3 regions of the Sphingomonas sp. BK481 genome follow, and region 3 is predicted to be linked to each of the others. Evidence: riboswitches for the same ligand, from Rfam matches in the RefSeq annotation. Region 3 holds a riboswitch; each other region holds the start of a gene.
What was found. A riboswitch is a leader RNA that binds a small molecule or an ion and turns the genes downstream of it on or off. The one in region 3 is predicted to bind cobalamin.
Positions count from the first base shown of each region.

Region 1: it holds a riboswitch for cobalamin, as region 3 does, so the genes downstream of both, FHY04_RS04795 (TonB-dependent siderophore receptor) here and cobW (cobalamin biosynthesis protein CobW) in region 3, are expected to answer to the same signal.
Region 2: it holds a riboswitch for cobalamin, as region 3 does, so the genes downstream of both, FHY04_RS04770 (DUF1636 domain-containing protein) here and cobW (cobalamin biosynthesis protein CobW) in region 3, are expected to answer to the same signal.

Region 1 covers NZ_JACIAP010000002.1:185,946-191,276, reverse strand. The annotation lists gene FHY04_RS04810 (biotin carboxylase N-terminal domain-containing protein) at 1-1,148, shown strand, start outside; gene FHY04_RS04805 (MaoC family dehydratase) at 1,148-1,600, shown strand; gene FHY04_RS04800 (CoA ester lyase) at 1,597-2,421, shown strand; cobalamin riboswitch at 2,480-2,713, shown strand; gene FHY04_RS04795 (TonB-dependent siderophore receptor) at 2,895-4,853, shown strand; gene cobO (cob(I)yrinic acid a,c-diamide adenosyltransferase) at 4,853-5,331, shown strand, end outside.
Region 2 covers NZ_JACIAP010000002.1:180,188-185,518, forward strand. The annotation lists gene cobS (adenosylcobinamide-GDP ribazoletransferase) at 1-647, opposite strand, end outside; gene FHY04_RS04760 (histidine phosphatase family protein) at 644-1,222, opposite strand; gene cobT (nicotinate-nucleotide--dimethylbenzimidazole phosphoribosyltransferase) at 1,219-2,232, opposite strand; gene FHY04_RS04770 (DUF1636 domain-containing protein) at 2,229-2,645, opposite strand; cobalamin riboswitch at 2,742-2,929, opposite strand; gene FHY04_RS04775 (ABC transporter ATP-binding protein) at 2,951-3,736, opposite strand; gene FHY04_RS04780 (iron ABC transporter permease) at 3,730-4,725, opposite strand; gene FHY04_RS04785 (ABC transporter substrate-binding protein) at 4,793-5,331, shown strand, end outside.
Region 3 covers NZ_JACIAP010000004.1:217,431-222,761, forward strand. The annotation lists gene cobN (cobaltochelatase subunit CobN) at 1-3,047, opposite strand, end outside; gene cobW (cobalamin biosynthesis protein CobW) at 3,053-4,102, opposite strand; cobalamin riboswitch at 4,239-4,456, opposite strand; gene FHY04_RS10130 (HoxN/HupN/NixA family nickel/cobalt transporter) at 4,617-5,331, opposite strand, start outside.

The DNA.
Region 1 (5,331 bases), on a different contig from region 3:
CGTTGCAGCGCCGGCATCAGAAGGTGATCGAGGAGGCTCCGGCCCCCGGCATGGATGATGCGACGCGCGCGGCGATCTGCGCGGCGGCGGTGCGCGCGGCACAGGCCGTGAACTATATTGGCGCGGGTACGATCGAGTTCATCGCCGATGCGAGCGAAGGCCTGCGCGCCGATCGGATCTGGTTCATGGAAATGAACACCCGGTTGCAGGTCGAGCATCCCGTCACCGAGGAAATCACCGGACAGGATCTGGTCGAATGGCAGCTGCGGATTGCCAGCGGCGAGGCGTTGCCGCTGCAGCAGCATGATCTTGCGATCCGCGGCTGGGCGATCGAGGCGCGGCTCTATGCGGAGGATCCCACCAAGGGGTTCCTGCCGTCGATCGGGCGGCTCGAGGCGTTCGATTTGGGTGATGCGACGCGGGTCGATACGGGTGTCGAACAGGGGGCGGACATCTCGCCCTATTACGACCCGATGATCGCCAAGGTGATTGCCTGGGGCGACACGCGTGAAGCCGCGCGTGAGACGTTGGCGGAGGCGCTGGACAAGGCGGTCGTCTGGCCGGTCCGGTCGAATGCGGGGTTTCTCGTCCAGGCACTCGATCACCCGGATTTCGTCGCCGCAACGCTAGATACCGGGCTGATTGCGCGCGAGGGGGCGGCGCTGATGCCCCCGGCGCAGCCCAGCGAGGAAGCACTGATCGACGCCGCGCGTACGCTCGTACGCGCCGAGCCGATGGCGGGTTTTCGTCTCAACGCGGCCCCTTTGAAGGCCGCGCGGTTCCTGCTCGACGACGACGCGGTGACGATCGATCTCGACGGTCGCGGCATCGATGCACCGGTCGATGCCACCCTCGTTTCCGATGCCGGGCAGACCTGGCAGTTGCGGCCTTGGCGTGCGTCTGGCGCGGCGATGGGGGCGGCAGCGGACGGCGCTATCTTGTCACCGATGCCGGGACGGATCATCGCGGTCGACGTGGCGGCCGGGGACCGTGTCGCAAAGGGGCAGAAGCTCGTGACGCTGGAGGCGATGAAGATGGAGCATTCGCTCGTCGCGCCGTTCGACGGGACGGTTGCCGAACTGACCGCGATCGAAGGCGGGCAGGTGAGCGATGGCATGGTGCTCGCGCGTATCGAGAAGGATGACTGATGGCCGGCCGCTATTTCGACCGATGGGCAGTCGGCGACCGGATCGTCCATGAGATCCGCCGCACCGTCACGGAGACGGACAACCTCCTGTTTTCGACGATGACGCACAATCCGCAGCCGCTGCACCTCGATGCGGAGGCGGCGAAGGCGAGTGAATTCGGCCAGATCCTCGTCAACGGCACCTTCACCTTCGCGCTGATGGTCGGCCTGTCGGTCAGCGACACGACGCTCGGGACGCTCGTCGCCAATCTCGGTTACGACAAGCTCGTGCATCCGAAACCCGTCTTCATCGGCGACACGATGCGCGCCGAGACCGAGGTCGCCGAGCTTAAGCCCAGCCGGTCACGCCCGAACGCCGGGATCGTCACATTCATGCACCAGCTGATCAACCAGCGTGACGAGATCGTCTGTCAGTGCCTCCGCTCGGCACTGCTGCTGCGGACGCCGGCATGAGGTTGCGCTCGCTGCTGTTCGTGCCCGCAGACCGGCCCGAGCGTTTTGCGAAGGCCGCGGCGAGCGGGGCGGATGCCATCATCCTCGATCTGGAGGACTCGGTCGCGCTGTCCCGCAAGGCCGTTGCCCGCGAGGCGGTCCGGGCCACGTTGCAGGACCACACCGACGTCGTGCGGATGGTGCGGATCAATCCCGTCGACTCCGGGTGGCTGGACGACGATCTCGCTGCCGCGAGGGACGCCGATGCGATCATGCTGCCCAAGGCGACGGGACCCGCGACCGTCCTCGCGCTGGTCGAGGCTTATGGCGATGACTGTCCGCCGATCCTGCCAATCGCGACCGAAGTGCCCGCCGCGATCTTCACACTGGGCGAATATGCGCGGGTCAACGACCGGTTATGTGGCCTGACCTGGGGCGCAGAGGACCTGCCCGCGGCGATCGGCGCGGCGACCAGTCGTGAGGACGACGGGTCCTATACCGAACCCTATAAGCTCGTCCGATCGCTGCTGCTGTTCGGCGCGCATGCGGCGGACGTCGCGGCGATCGAGACGGTCTATCCTGCAATCGCGGACATTTACGGGCTGGCAGCCTATGCCGCGCGCGGCAGCCGTGACGGCTTTACCGGCATGATGGCGATTCATCCGTCGCAAGTCGCCACGATCAACGCCGCGTTCACGCCGGATGCGGCGACCGTTGCACATGCGCACGCCGTCGTCGCTGCGTTTGCAGCGGCTCCCGAGGCGGGCGCGCTGCAGCTTGATGGGCGGATGATCGATGCGCCGCACTTACGTCAGGCGCGGGCGATCCTCGCGCGACTCTAGGCCCATTGGCGGCAGGAATTTTCTGCGCTACCGTCGCCCTGCGAAACCGGTGAAGGCCGGGGTCGCAGATCGCGTCGGTGCCCCTCGGGGCTTCAAAGGGAATGCGGTGCGGGAGGCGGTCCTCCTCATGCCGCGGCTGTCCCTGCAACTGTAAGCGGTGAGTGCGGTGCGCATGTCCCTTCATCATGGGGGGGCGACCACTAGGCCTGAGCGTAAGCGCAGGGCTCGGGAAGGTCGCGTACCGGGCGTCGACCCGTGAGCCAGGAGACCTGCCGGCGCTCGGTCGCTCTTGCCATGGTCCAGGGGATGACCGCGGCACGGTACTCCGTCTGAGCGACGAACCATGCGGCGGGGGCCGCATCGGCGCGCGTGGCGGGTGCGGTTCGGCGTACACCCCAAGCGTTGCGCCGGCTGTCCGTGGCATCGGACGGCAGGCCCCGGCCGGTCGCTCGTGACGCCGGGGGTATCGTTTCATGACCAGAGTTTTCGTTTCGCTTGCGGCGCTCGCGACCGCCACGGCCTTTGCATCGCCGACCGCGGCCGAGCCCGATCCGGTTACTGCGGCGACGGGCGAGGCGGCAGCGGGCGCCGCCGAGCTGGTGATCACCGCATCGCGATCGGGGGACGCGGTTCCCGCCGATCAGCTCGGAGCGTCGGTGACGGTGCTCGACGCCGCCACGCTCGACCAGCGGCAGACCCGGATCGTGTCCGACGTGCTGCGCGACGTCCCCGGACTGGCGGTCAGCCGGACCGGCGCGGTCGGGGGGACGACGCAGGTCCGGATCCGCGGATCGGAGGGCAATCACGTGCTCGTGCTGATCGACGGGATCGAAGTGTCCGATCCCTATCAGGGCGAATATGACTTCGGCACGCTGATTGCCGACGAGGCGGCACGGGTCGAGGTGCTGCGCGGCCAGCAATCGGCGCTGTACGGGTCCGACGCGATCGGCGGCGTCATTCAGTATCTCACGCTCAGCGGCGCGGAAGCCCCGGGCGTATCGCTGCGGGCCGAGGGGGGATCGTTCGGCACGTTTTCGGGCGGCGCGCGGGTCGCAGGCGTATCGGGCAATCTGGATTACGCGCTGTCGAGCTCGACCTACCTCACCGACGGCACGCCGACCGCACGGGGCGGATCGCGCGACATCGGCGCGAAGAGCGTCGGCGCGACGGGCAAGCTCAGCTGGTCGCCGATCGACACGCTGAAGGTCACGGGCGTCGCGCGCTACAGCTATACCGACGCCGACAGCAACGACACCGCGTTGAGCGGCCCGCAGTTCGGCACGATCGTCGATACGCCCGGCGCGCGGAGCACGGTCGAGGCCTATTACGGGCTGGTTCGCGCCGAACTCGCGCTGGCGGATGGCCGCTGGACGAATGCGCTCAGCGGCCAGTTTGCCGATACGACACGCCGGGCGCTGGCCGACGATGCCTTGAGCTTTGGCAACAAGGGACGACGGTACAAGGGATCGTTCGAAAGCGCCTTCCGGTTCGGCACCGATCGCATCCGGCATCGGCTGACCGCCGCAGTCGATGTCGAGCGTGAGGAATTCCAGACGCTTAGTCAGGTCCCTTCGGAGTTCGTCTTCACAGGGCGGCGGCACACCGACAATGTCGGGATCGTCGGACAGTATGACGTCGTGATCGACGACGCGCTCGCGATCGGCGGTTCGGTGCGGCGCGACGAGAATAACCGGTTCGACGACACCACCACCTACCGCGCGCAGGCGAGCTATCGCTTTGCGACCGGAACGCGGGTGCGCGGCGCCTACGGGACGGGCGTGAAGAACCCCGGCTACTTCGATCTCTTCGGCTATTCGGACGGTCGTTATATCGGCAACCCCAACCTCAAGCCGGAAAAGTCAAAGGGGTGGGAAGCCGGGGTCGAACAGGCTTTCGGGGGGGATCGTGCGACGATCGGCGCGACCTATTTCGACAGTCGGCTGACGAACGAGATCTTTACCACCTATCCCGCCCCCGACTTCGTCGCGACGCCCGGCAACCGCGATACGCGATCGACGCAGCACGGCGTCGAGGTGTTTGCCACAGCGCAGCCGATTGCGCAGTTGCGCTTCGACCTCGCCTATACCTATCTGAAGGCGCGCGAGGACGGGGGCGTGGAGATCCGGCGCCCCAGCCATATCGGCAGCATCAACATGACTGCGTTCAGTCGCGACGAGCGCGCCTCGGCAACGCTCACCGTCCGGTATAATGGCCGGCAGCAGGACGATGCCTATACCGATCCGAGCTATGTCCCTGTCCGCGTCTCGCTCCAGGAATATGTCCTCGTCAACCTGAACGCGGCGTACAAGCTGACGTCCCGGCTATCGGTCTTCGGTCGGGTCGAAAACCTCTTCGACGAGCGGTACGAGGAGGTGTTCAGCTATGTCGGTCAGGGGCGCGGTGCCTATGCCGGCGTGAAGGCAGCATTCTGATGCGGAGCGAGGCGGAGCACACGGCGCGGATGGCCAAGAAGAAGGTCGTCCAGGACAAGATCGTCGCGGCCAAGACGATCGAAAAGGGCCTGCTTATGGTCCACACCGGACCGGGCAAGGGCAAGACCACCGCGGCGCTCGGCATGGCGGTGCGGATGATGGGGCATGGGCGAAAGGTCGGGATCGTACAGTTCGTCAAGGGTGCGATGACGACCGGCGAGAAGGTCATCTTCGACGCCTTTCCCGATCTGGTCGAATTCAAGCCGATGGGCGAGGGCTTTACCTGGGATACGCAGGATCGGGCCCGCGATATCGCGGTGGCGCGCGAAGGGTGGGACGAGGTCCGCCGGATGATCGCCGACCCCAGCTATGCGATGGTCGTCGCCGACGAGATCAACATCGTCCTGCGCTACGACTATCTGCCACTCGGTGAGGTACTTGCGGGATTCGCCGCGCGACCGGCGATGACGCATGTCGT
Region 2 (5,331 bases), on a different contig from region 3:
CAATCCCCCGATACGCCGCCGACCCGCCGGACCAGCCACCAGCCGAATACCGCGATCAGTGCAGGGGCCCCTGCAACGGCATGCACAGGCACCCCTAAACACCCTGTTACGCACCCCCAAAAGACCAGATCGTGCACCCTGATCTTCCCTGCCACCATCCCTCCCAGCCCGCCCTCGCGGAGCAGCGGCACCCACCGCGCCCAGCATAACGGGCCGATCCGCGCGAGCATCGGGACGAGGATCACGACCGCCCATCCCTGACTCGAAACTGCATGCAATAATACAAGCTTTGCAATGAGTTGCAGCGTGGTCATCACAACGCCGAAGCTACCGATATGCGGATCCGCCATCACCGTTAGCAGCCTGTCGCGATTGCCGTGCGCGGCACCCAGCCCGTCCGCCAGATCTGCCAGCCCATCCAGGTGCAAAGCGCCTGTAATCGCTACCCAAATTACCAGCGCAGCGAGCGCGCCGGTCCACGGATCGACCAGCGCGCCGACCCACCCCGCCGCCGCCACGACCACCCCGATGCACGCCCCGACGACCGGATACCACCGGATCGCGGATGCAAAATCCTCAGCGTCTGCAGCAACTTGCGGCATCGGCACGCGCGTCAGGAAGCCGAATGCGACGATCAGCCGCTTCAAGAAACCGGATCCGTCTGCAGCCCCACGATCTGCGCCGTCCGGTCCGGCCAGATCCGTAGCGTAATCAACGCCGCATAGGGCAAATCGAATGCCCAGAGCTCCCGCAACCCGAACCCGCACAGTGATTTCAGTGCCGCACGGATCGCCCCGCCATGTGTCACGATCAATGAGGTTTCGGGGGTAAGGTCTTCTATCGCATCGGTAGTTCTTGCGACAAGATCGCTCCACCGTTCCCCACCCGGTGGCGGTGCGCCATCCGGATCGTCCCAGAACCGCTGCAACGCCGCAGAGTCGATCTCCGCCGCAGCCAGCCCGTCCCAATCCCCAAAATCCAGCTCCCGCCACCGCGCATCGGTCGTCGGAGCGAGCCCCCGCTCCCGCCCGATCGCATCCGCAATAGCCTGCGATCGCATGAGATCAGAAGAGACTAGCGTGTTGAAATGCAGTGACTTTGCCCTCGCCAAACAGGCCGCCATCCCCTCCGCCGTGACCGGACTATCGGTCCGCCCCAGCATCCGCCCGGTCAGTTCAGGCGCACCATGCCGCAACAGGTGGAGCAGGAACGCCCCACTCACGCCACCGACACCCCCGCCTCGGCAAACGTCGCCATCCCATCATGCGCCGCCAACGCCGACCGGATCACTCCCACCGCAACCGCCGCCCCGCTTCCCTCCCCCAGCCGCATCCCAAGTCTCAGTAAAGGCTCGAGTTTCAGCGCTTGAAGCAATCGCTCATGCCCCGGCTCGGCCGAACAATGCCCGGCAATGCAGTGCGCTGTAATGCCAGGATACGCCGCCGCGATCGGTGCGATCGCCGCCGACGAAATATATCCGTCGAGCACCACCGGCACCCCGGCCAGCCGCGCCGCCACCACCGCGCCAGCGATCGCGACGATTTCACGCCCCCCCACCCGCCGCAATGTCTCGAAAGGCGTACGCGGGGAATCAGCATGACGCACAATCCCCGCCTCGACGACCGCAATTTTCCGCGCGATTCCCGCCACATCAACCCCCGTCCCCGGCCCAACCCAGTCCGCGGCGGTTCCGCCGTAACTACGCAGACACAGTGCTGCGGCCGACGTAGAATTCCCGATCCCCATCTCACCCACGACGAGTATGTCGAGTCCCGGCACGACGACGTCGGCACCGATGTTGAGTGCGGCGAGACACGCGGCTTCGTCCATCGCCGGCCCCGTCGTGAAATCCGCCGTGGGGGTTTCCAGATCGATGTCAGCGATGACGAGTTCGAGCCCGACGGCATCCGCCAGCGCATTGATCGCCGCGCCCGCGTGGCGGAAATTCTCGACCATCTGTGCGGTTACGGAAATCGGGAAGGCGCTGACCCCGTGCACCGCAACGCCGTGATTTCCGGCGAAAATCGCCGCTCGCGCACGCTCGAACCGCGGCCGCTCGCGCCCCTGCCAGCCCGCCATGAAGACCGCGAGGTCTTCAAGTCGGCCGAGCGATCCTGGCGGCTTGGTCAATTGCCCCTGCCGCAGCGATGCCGCAGCCCGCGCGGCTTCGTCTGCCTCAGGAAGGGCCTCCAGCGCCGCGTCGAACGCTGCGACCGTGGGGAACAGCGTCACTGCGCGACATAGCCCGCGGGGGGCGTCCGGGTGATGAAATGCCCCTTGATCCCCGCAGGCCACTGCCGAAACGGCACCTGCCCCTCCGCACTCTCCGCATGCAGCACGGCATAATCGAGGATCGCGCGCGCAGCCTCCTCATCCGGGGTAAAGCGCCCCAGAACATAGCCGATCTTCGCGGGCCCGCGGACATGGATGGTGCAGAAATCCTGACAGGCGAACAGGCACGGCATCGCCTGGACCGCAATCCCGGCATAGCGCGGATCACTCGCCTGGACCGTCTGCAACGCCGCGACGAGTCTCGCACCGCCGCGCATGCCCTCGGCATCGTCCTTCGCATCGGTGGACGCGCGGCAGGTGCTGCAGGCGACGACGGCCGCACCGTCTTCGGCGGGAACCAGTAGATTCGGCATTGAAACCCCATGACATACGCGCCCGCGGCACAGGCCGCAGGCTGGTTATGTCGTCGCGCGGGTTTACCCCCGTCCGCTCGGCGCACCCTGGCCGGACGAAAGACGACTGCGACAGGCAGGTCTCCTGGCTCACGGGTCACAGCCCTTCGCGCCGCCTTCTCGGGACCGGGATCCCAATGGCATGATGGCACGATGGCTCGCCGCTTACAGTTGCAGGGGCAGCCGGGGTTCTCCCGTTCCCTTTTCATCCCCGTCGCCGGGGAACCTGTCGCGGTCGGAGGGATAGGCCGGGCGAGCGGCCCGGGTCAATCGCCCTGCGCGCTGTCACGCGTCAGCGGTACCACGACCGGTACGCCCTCGATCGATCCGAACCACGCCCTAACGCCATAGGTCTCACGCAGTCGAGCCGGCGTCAGCACTGCCGAAGGCGCGCCGTCGGCGACGAGCCGGCCCGCGTCTAGCACGAGGATGCGATCGCAATAGCGTGCGGCCAGCCCCAGATCATGCAGTACGGCGATCACCAGGACGCCGCGCGCGGCCTGCGCCCGCAGGATCTCCATGACTGCGATCTGATGCGCGGGATCGAGCGACGCGAGCGGCTCGTCGACGATCAGCGCCGGCGCCTCCACCGCGAGCGCCCGTGCCAGCAGGACCCGAGCCCGCTCGCCCCCCGAAATCTCGGTCGCGACACGCGCCGCAAGCGTGGTCACGTCCGCCGCCGCCATCGCACGGGCAATCGCATCACGATCCTGCTGAGAAATGCGCGACAACGGTGCGAGATGGGGCAACCGGCCCAACGCGACGAGACGCTCGACGCTCAGCGGCCAATGAAGACTTTGACCCTGCGGCAGATACGCGACCGTCTGCGCAATCTCACGTCGCGAGCGTTCCGCCAGCGGAACGCCGTCGAGCAGGATCGCCCCCGTAGCGGGAACCAGCCCGAGCAACGCCTGGACCAGCGTCGATTTGCCCGCCCCATTGGGGCCGACGATCCCGATGAGCGCGCCGCCTTCTGCCGCGAAGGTGACGTCGTCGACCACGACCCGCCCTGCGCGGGAGACGCTTAGGCAGTTCGCGGCGAGGGTTACCACAGCCGGCGCTCGCGCATGAGGTGAACCAGGAACACCGGCACGCCGAGAAACGCGGTGACGACCCCGAGCTTAAGTTCGTTCGACGTCGGGATCACCCGGACCAGCACGTCGGCAAAGGTAAGCAATGCGGCCCCGCCCAGTGCGGAGGGGAGCAGGATCGCCGATGGCGAACGATCGGTCATCGGCCGGACGAGATGCGGGACGATCAGGCCGATGAACCCGATCGCGCCCGATACCGCGACCGCCCCGCCGACCCCGATCGCCACCCCGACCAGCATCCGCATGCGCGTCCGGCCCAGATCGACGCCGAGCGCACGTGCGCCATCCTCGCCGAGCGTCAGCGCGTCGAGCGCATGGCCGTCCGAGGCGACCAGCACCGTGCCGATTGCGATACAGGGCAGCGCCAGCGTGACATGGCTGAACGACCGGTCTTCGAGCGACCCGAGCAACCAGGTCATGATCTCCATCGCCGCAAACGGGTTCGGGGACAGGTTGAGCGCAAGACTGACCCCCGCGACGGCCAGCGTTCCAACCGCGATCCCCGCGAGGATCAGGGACAAGGCGCTTTGCGACCCGGCCGCCAGCACGAACAGCAACCCCAGCGCCGCGAACGCCCCGGCGATCGCCACGATCGGCAGCATCGCCGGATGAAGCTCCGCCAGCCCGAAATACAGCGCGATCACCGCGCCCAGCGATGCCCCGTTCGACGCGCCCAGCACCGATGGCTCGGCCAGCGGGTTGCGCAGGAACCCCTGCAGTGCTGCACCGGAAAGCCCCAGCATCGCGCCGACCGCGAGCCCGAGGATCGCGCGCGGCAGACGGAGTTCGAACAGGATCGCGCGTTCGATCGGATCGCCCTGCCCGCTGAGCGCCCGCACGACATGCACGAGCGGGATCGCCGCACTCCCCACCGCGACCGACGCAGCGCCGGCCAACAGCGCAAGCAGCGCGAGGCCACCGACCAATCGCGCACGCGTCACGCGTTCCATAGTGCCAGATCCCACCGCATCGATTTCCGCCTAGCGCATAAGCGGCCGCTGCGGCAGGGTTTTGCGCATGCGCGGCCGCCATCTCCTGACCATCCTAATCGTCGCTGCCGTTGGCGCAACTACGGCGGCGGCGGCGCCTCGACCGCCGCGGCGTATCGTCTCGCTCAACCTATGCGCTGACCAGTATCTTCTGGCGCTCGCCGACCCCGCGCAGATCGTCGCGCTCACCCGGTTCGCGCGTGATCCGAACATGTCCGCTGCCGCCAACGCCGCACGTACCATGCCAGTCAGCCGCGGCAGCGCAGAAGACGTGCTGATGCTGCACCCCGATTTGGTGATCGCCTCGCCGTTCCGACGCCAGACGGTCACGGCCATTCTCGCCGGCCGGAACGTCGCGACGCTCGATCTGCCCCCCGCGGACAGCTATGCCGCGATCGTGTTGCAAGTCCGTCAGGTCGCCGCGGCCATCGGCCACCGCGATCGCGGCGAAACGCTGATCCGCCGGATGGACGCCGCGCTCGCACGATTGCCGCGCGCGCCGGGAGGTGGTCGCACGGCGGCCTATTATCAGCGTCGGGGTTTCCTGACCGGTACCGGCACGCTCGT
Region 3 (5,331 bases):
CCGCCGCGAAACCCGTGCCGCATCATCCCCTCGACCCAGGCCGGGTTCGCCGCCCGCGCATGGACGACTCGCGCAATCTCCTCATCCAGCGGACGCGCACGCGGCCGTTCCGGATCGCGCGCATCGAGATGATACAGCGCCGCGCCCTTACCCCCGGCAACCGCCTGCGCCGCCGCGAACCCCGCCTCGTGCGCGGCATAATCCGCGGCGAGCAACAGGTCGGTCTCGGGCAGGTCCTGGACATGGACGAACGCGTCGGCGGCGACGACCCGGTCGCGGATCCCCGCTGGATCGAACCGCGTCGCACCGACGTCGCCCGCCCCGTCCAGCGCATGGCTCGACGCCGCCAGCCACGCCGCACCCGCCGCCGCCCGCGCCGCCTCGCCATACGCCTCGCCCGCATCACCCAGCCCGAGCCCGTAGCGACCCGGTTCTGGCCCATAGACCCGCGCACCGACGGCAGCGCCGACGAACGGGTTCCAGTCACCGGGCTCGTCGCGTAGCGCCAGCGCGCGCACCGCCTGCCCGAACATCTGGCCGAGCGCGGGAAACGCATCGCGGAACAGCCCCGACACGCGCAGCGTCACGTCGATCCGCGGCCGGTCGAGCCTCGCCAGCGGCAGGATCTCGACCCCCGTGACCCGGTCCGACGCATGATCCCAGACCGGCTCCGCGCCGAGCAGGTGGAGCGCCATCGCGAATTCCTCGCCTGCGGTCCGCATCGTCGCCGACGCCCACAGGTCGACGACCAGCGCGCGCGGATAGTCGCCCTCGTCCTGCAGATGCCGGCGGACCAGTTCGTCGGCCAGCCGCACGCCCTGCGCATGCGCCGCGCGCGACGGCACCGCGCGCGCGTCGGTCGCATACAGGTTGCGCCCGGTCGGCAGGACGTCGCTGCGTCCGCGCCACGGCGACCCCGACGGCCCCGCCGCGATCCGCCTGCCCCGCAACGCGCTCAGCAGCCCGTCGCGCTCGGCCTCGCCCTGTTCGCCGCGACCATAGACGTGCAGCCCGTCGCCGAACTGGCTCTCCTTCACGTCGCACACGAACGTGTCGATCCGCGTGATCGCCTCCGCCTGGCTCGCCGCCTCGTCGAGCCGCAGCGTCGCCGCCAGCCCGGTCGCGCGCGCCTCGTCGGCGATGTCGCGCTGCAATCGGTCGCGGCGCGCGGGGTCGAGCCCGTCGGCTGTTGAAAACTCGTCGAGCAAAGATTCGAGCCGCCCCAGGCCCGCGCCGCTGCGCGTCGTCGCGGCCGGCGGCGGGACGTGGCCGATCGTCACCGCGCCGATCCGCCGCCGTGCCTGCGCCGCCTCGCCCGGATCGTTGACGATGAACGGATAGAGCACCGGCATCGCCCCGGTCAGCGCCTCGGGCCAGCATTCCCCCGACAGCGCGACCGCCTTGCCCGGCAGCCATTCGAGCGTCCCGTGCGCGCCGACATGGATCAGCGCATCGGTCCCGCGCGCGTGCAGCCACAGATAGAAGGCGACATAGGCGTGGCAGGGACAGCGCGACAGGTCGTGATACTCCCCGACCCGCGCCGCACTGCGCCCGCGTTCGGGCTGGAGCGCTATCACCACGCGCCCCCGCTCGACGCCCGCGAACTGGAACGCGCCGTCGATACAGGCCGGATCGTCCTCGGGCGCGCCCCAGCTTTCCTTGAGCGCATCGCGCAACACGGCCGGCAGGCCCCCAAGTGCCGCACGATACGCCGCGACCGGCCACGCGATCCGCCCCGTCGCCAGCGCCCCGGCCAGCGCTTCGGGCGCCGCGCCGCCGGTCGCGTAACCCGCCGCCGCCAGGTCCTCGACGATCGCCTCGGCGGATGCCAGCGCGTCGAGCCCGACCGCATGCGCCATCTGATAGTCCTTGCCCGGATAGGTCGACAGCACGACCGCGGGCCGCTGGTCAGCGACCGGCCGCTCCGCCAGCCGCACCCACGCGGTGACGCGCGCGACGATCGCCGCGATCCGCTCGGGGTCAGCCCGGTGCTCGCGCCGAGCATAGCCGAGAGCGTCGTCGCGGACGCCGTCCTCCTTGAAACTCGCGACGCCTGCGAACAGCCGTCCGTCGACCTCGGGCAGGACGACGTGCATCGCCAGGTCGGCGGGGGACAACCCGCGCGTCGATCCCGCCCAGGCGGCACGGTCCGACGTCGCCAGCGCGACCTGGAACACCGGCACACCTGCTCCGTCGAGCGGCGATGTGTCGTCAACGCCGCGGCCCGAAAAGGCGGTCGCGTTGACGATCGCCGCCGGGGCGAGCGCGACGACCCAGCGCTTGAGCCACCCCGCGACGCCCGGCGCCTTCAACGACGGCGCGAACAGCCCGACGACGTCGAACCCCGCCCCACTCAGCCCGGCATGCAGCGCCTCGACCGGGTCGAGATCGGCAGCGGTCAGGTAGGAGCGGTAGAAGATCAGCAGGATCCGCGGCCGCGTCGCGGTCATCGCGAACGCCGCCGGGCACGTCACCCCGTCGCGCGGCTGCCAGCCGCCGACCTCTGGGACCGTCTTCACCCCCGCGACCGGCCCGGCATAGAGCCCCGCCGCCAGCGCCATCTGCGCCAGCGCGGCCTGCGCCGCGACCGCGCCGCCATCGTCGCACAGCGCGGCGAGCCGGCGCAGCGTCGACACCGGCACCGTCGACGCCGCATCGAGCCGCGCGTCGATCCGCCCGTCGGCCGGCAGCACCGCCAGCGCGATCCCCCACGCCCGCGCCAGCGTCTCGACCTGCTGCAACCCATAGGACCAGTAGGACCGCCCGCCGATCAGCCGGATCACGATCCCCTTCGCCCCACCGCTCCCGCTCAGCGTCCGCTCGACATAGGTATCGACCGACAGCGGATGCGCGAGCGCGGACAGGTTGGCGAGCCGGAGCGACGGCAGCGGGCTTCCACTCGCCGCCGCACGCCGCCACCCGGCCGCGAACGCGCCGAGATCCCCGTCCGAAAAGGACAGGACGACGAGATCCGCCGGGCTCTGCGCCAGGTCCTGCGGGACCGCGCTTTCCTCCAGCCCGTGGCTTTCGCGGAAGACGACGTGCATCGCCGTCAGCCCTGAAGCGCGGCCCGGATCCTTGCAGGGTCGATCCGGTCATGCTCGGCGATCACCACCAGCCGCGTCTGCCGCGCCTCGTCGGCGCGCCACGGCCGGTCATATTGCGTCCGCACCCGCGCCCCGACCGCCTGCACCAGCAGCCGCATCGGCTTGCCCGTCACCGCGGCATAGCCCTTCACGCGCAGGATGTCCGCGTCGCGCGCCAGCGTCTCGATCCGCGCGGCGAGCGCCGCCGGGTCCGCGATCTCGCCGAGTTCGACGATCATGCTGTCGAAATCGTCATGCTCGTGATCGTCAGCGCCATCATGATGCGACGGCCGCGCCGCGATGTCGTCCTCCGCAGCCGCGTTCAGCCCCAGCACGACGCGCGGATCGATCACCCCGTCGGTCAGCGCGATCACCGGCAGCACGCGCGCGGACTCCGCCGCGATCACCGCGCGCGCCGCGGTGACCCCCGCCTCGCCCGCCAGATCCGCCTTGGTCAGCAGTACCAGATCCGCACAGGCGAGCTGGTCCTCGAACACCTCGGCAAGCGGCGTCTCGTGATCGACGCTCGGATCGGCGCTGCGCTGCGCCTCGATCGCGGCGAGATCGGGCGCGAACCGTCCCGCGGCGACCGCTTCCGCATCGGCCAGCGCGATCACCCCGTCGACCGTGATCCGCGACCGGATCGCGGGCCAGTCGAACGCCTTGAGCAACGGCTTGGGCAAAGCGAGCCCCGACGTCTCGATCAGGATATGGTCGGGCCGCGGGTCGAGCGCGAGCAAAGTCTCGACGGTCGGGATGAAATCGTCCGCGACGGTGCAGCAGATGCAGCCATTGGCGAGCTCGACGACATTCTCGGCCGGGCAATCGGGGATCGCGCAGCCCTTCAATATGTCGCCGTCGATGCCGAGCGTGCCGAATTCGTTGACGATCACCGCGAGCCGCCGGCCACCGGCATTCCGGATCAGGTGGCTGATCAGCGTGGTCTTGCCCGCGCCGAGGAACCCGGTGACGATGGTGACGGGAATCTTGGCCAGGCTCGGCTGGGGGTCGGTCATGCGATACTCTCCGGGCGTCGGAACGACAGCCACGGACGGACGCACGCCCGCAGCCACACGCGCGCACGACCTGACGGCCGCACGCGTTCGTCGCTCAGACGGAGTACCGTGCCGCGACCATCCCCTGGATCAAGGCAAGAGCGACCATGACGCTGGCAGGTCTCCTGGCTCGCGGGTCGAAGCTCGATGCACGCCTTCCCAGGTCCCGTGACCCAGTGGCTGCCCCCGCATCGGGGGCCTGTGCGTCTCGCTCACCGCTTACAGTTGCAGGGACAGCCGCGGCATTGGGAGGCAAAGCTCCCGCACCGCATTCCCATTCAAGCCCCGAAGGGCACCGGCGCGATCTGTTGAGGTTCGGTAAAACCAAACCTCGGGGTTGGGTTTAGAGGAGTTTCGTGACTGTGCCAATGCACCTGACCTCCGTCATTCTGACGAAAGTCAGGATCCAGGGCCACGCATGATCCGGTGATTGGCTCTGGGCGCCGGGTCGAGCCGGGGATGACGACGCTGCTCGTTACCCCCGCACCACCTCGATCTCGTCGAACCGCTTCCACCGGTAGATCGCGAAACTCAGCACCCAGCACGCCACGAACAGCGCGATGATCGCAAAGCCCAGCCCGTTGAAATTCTCGCCCAGCGCCGAAGCAACGTCCCACACGCCCCCGCTCAGGCCGAGCTTCGACGCCAGCAGCGCGAGCGTCTCGATCCCGCCGATCGCGATCGCGACGATCGCCGAGATCAGCGTGATCGTGATGTTGTAATAGAGCTTGCGGATCGGCTTCACGAACGCCCATTCATACGCGCCGAGCATCACCACCCCGTCGGCACTGTCGACTAGTGCCATGCCCGTCGCGAACAGCACCGGCAGCACCAGCACCGTGCCGATCGACAGCCCGTCCGCCGCCTGGCTTGCAGACAGGCCGAGGATCGCGACTTCGGTCGCGGTGTCGAACCCCAGCCCGAACAGGAACCCGAGCGGCGCCATGTGCCAGCTGCGCGTGACCAGCCGGAACATCGGCCGGAACAGCCGCGCGAGCAGCCCGCGATTGCCGAGCAGCAGGTCGAGATCCTCCTCGACATAGCGCCCCCCGCCGCGGACATGGCCGAAGGTCCGCCACACCGATCGCAGGATGATCAGGTTCATCGCCGCGATCGTGAACAGGAACAGCGCGGAGATCAGTGTCGCGATCACCCCGCCCGCCTGCTTGAACGCCTCGAACTGCGCCAGC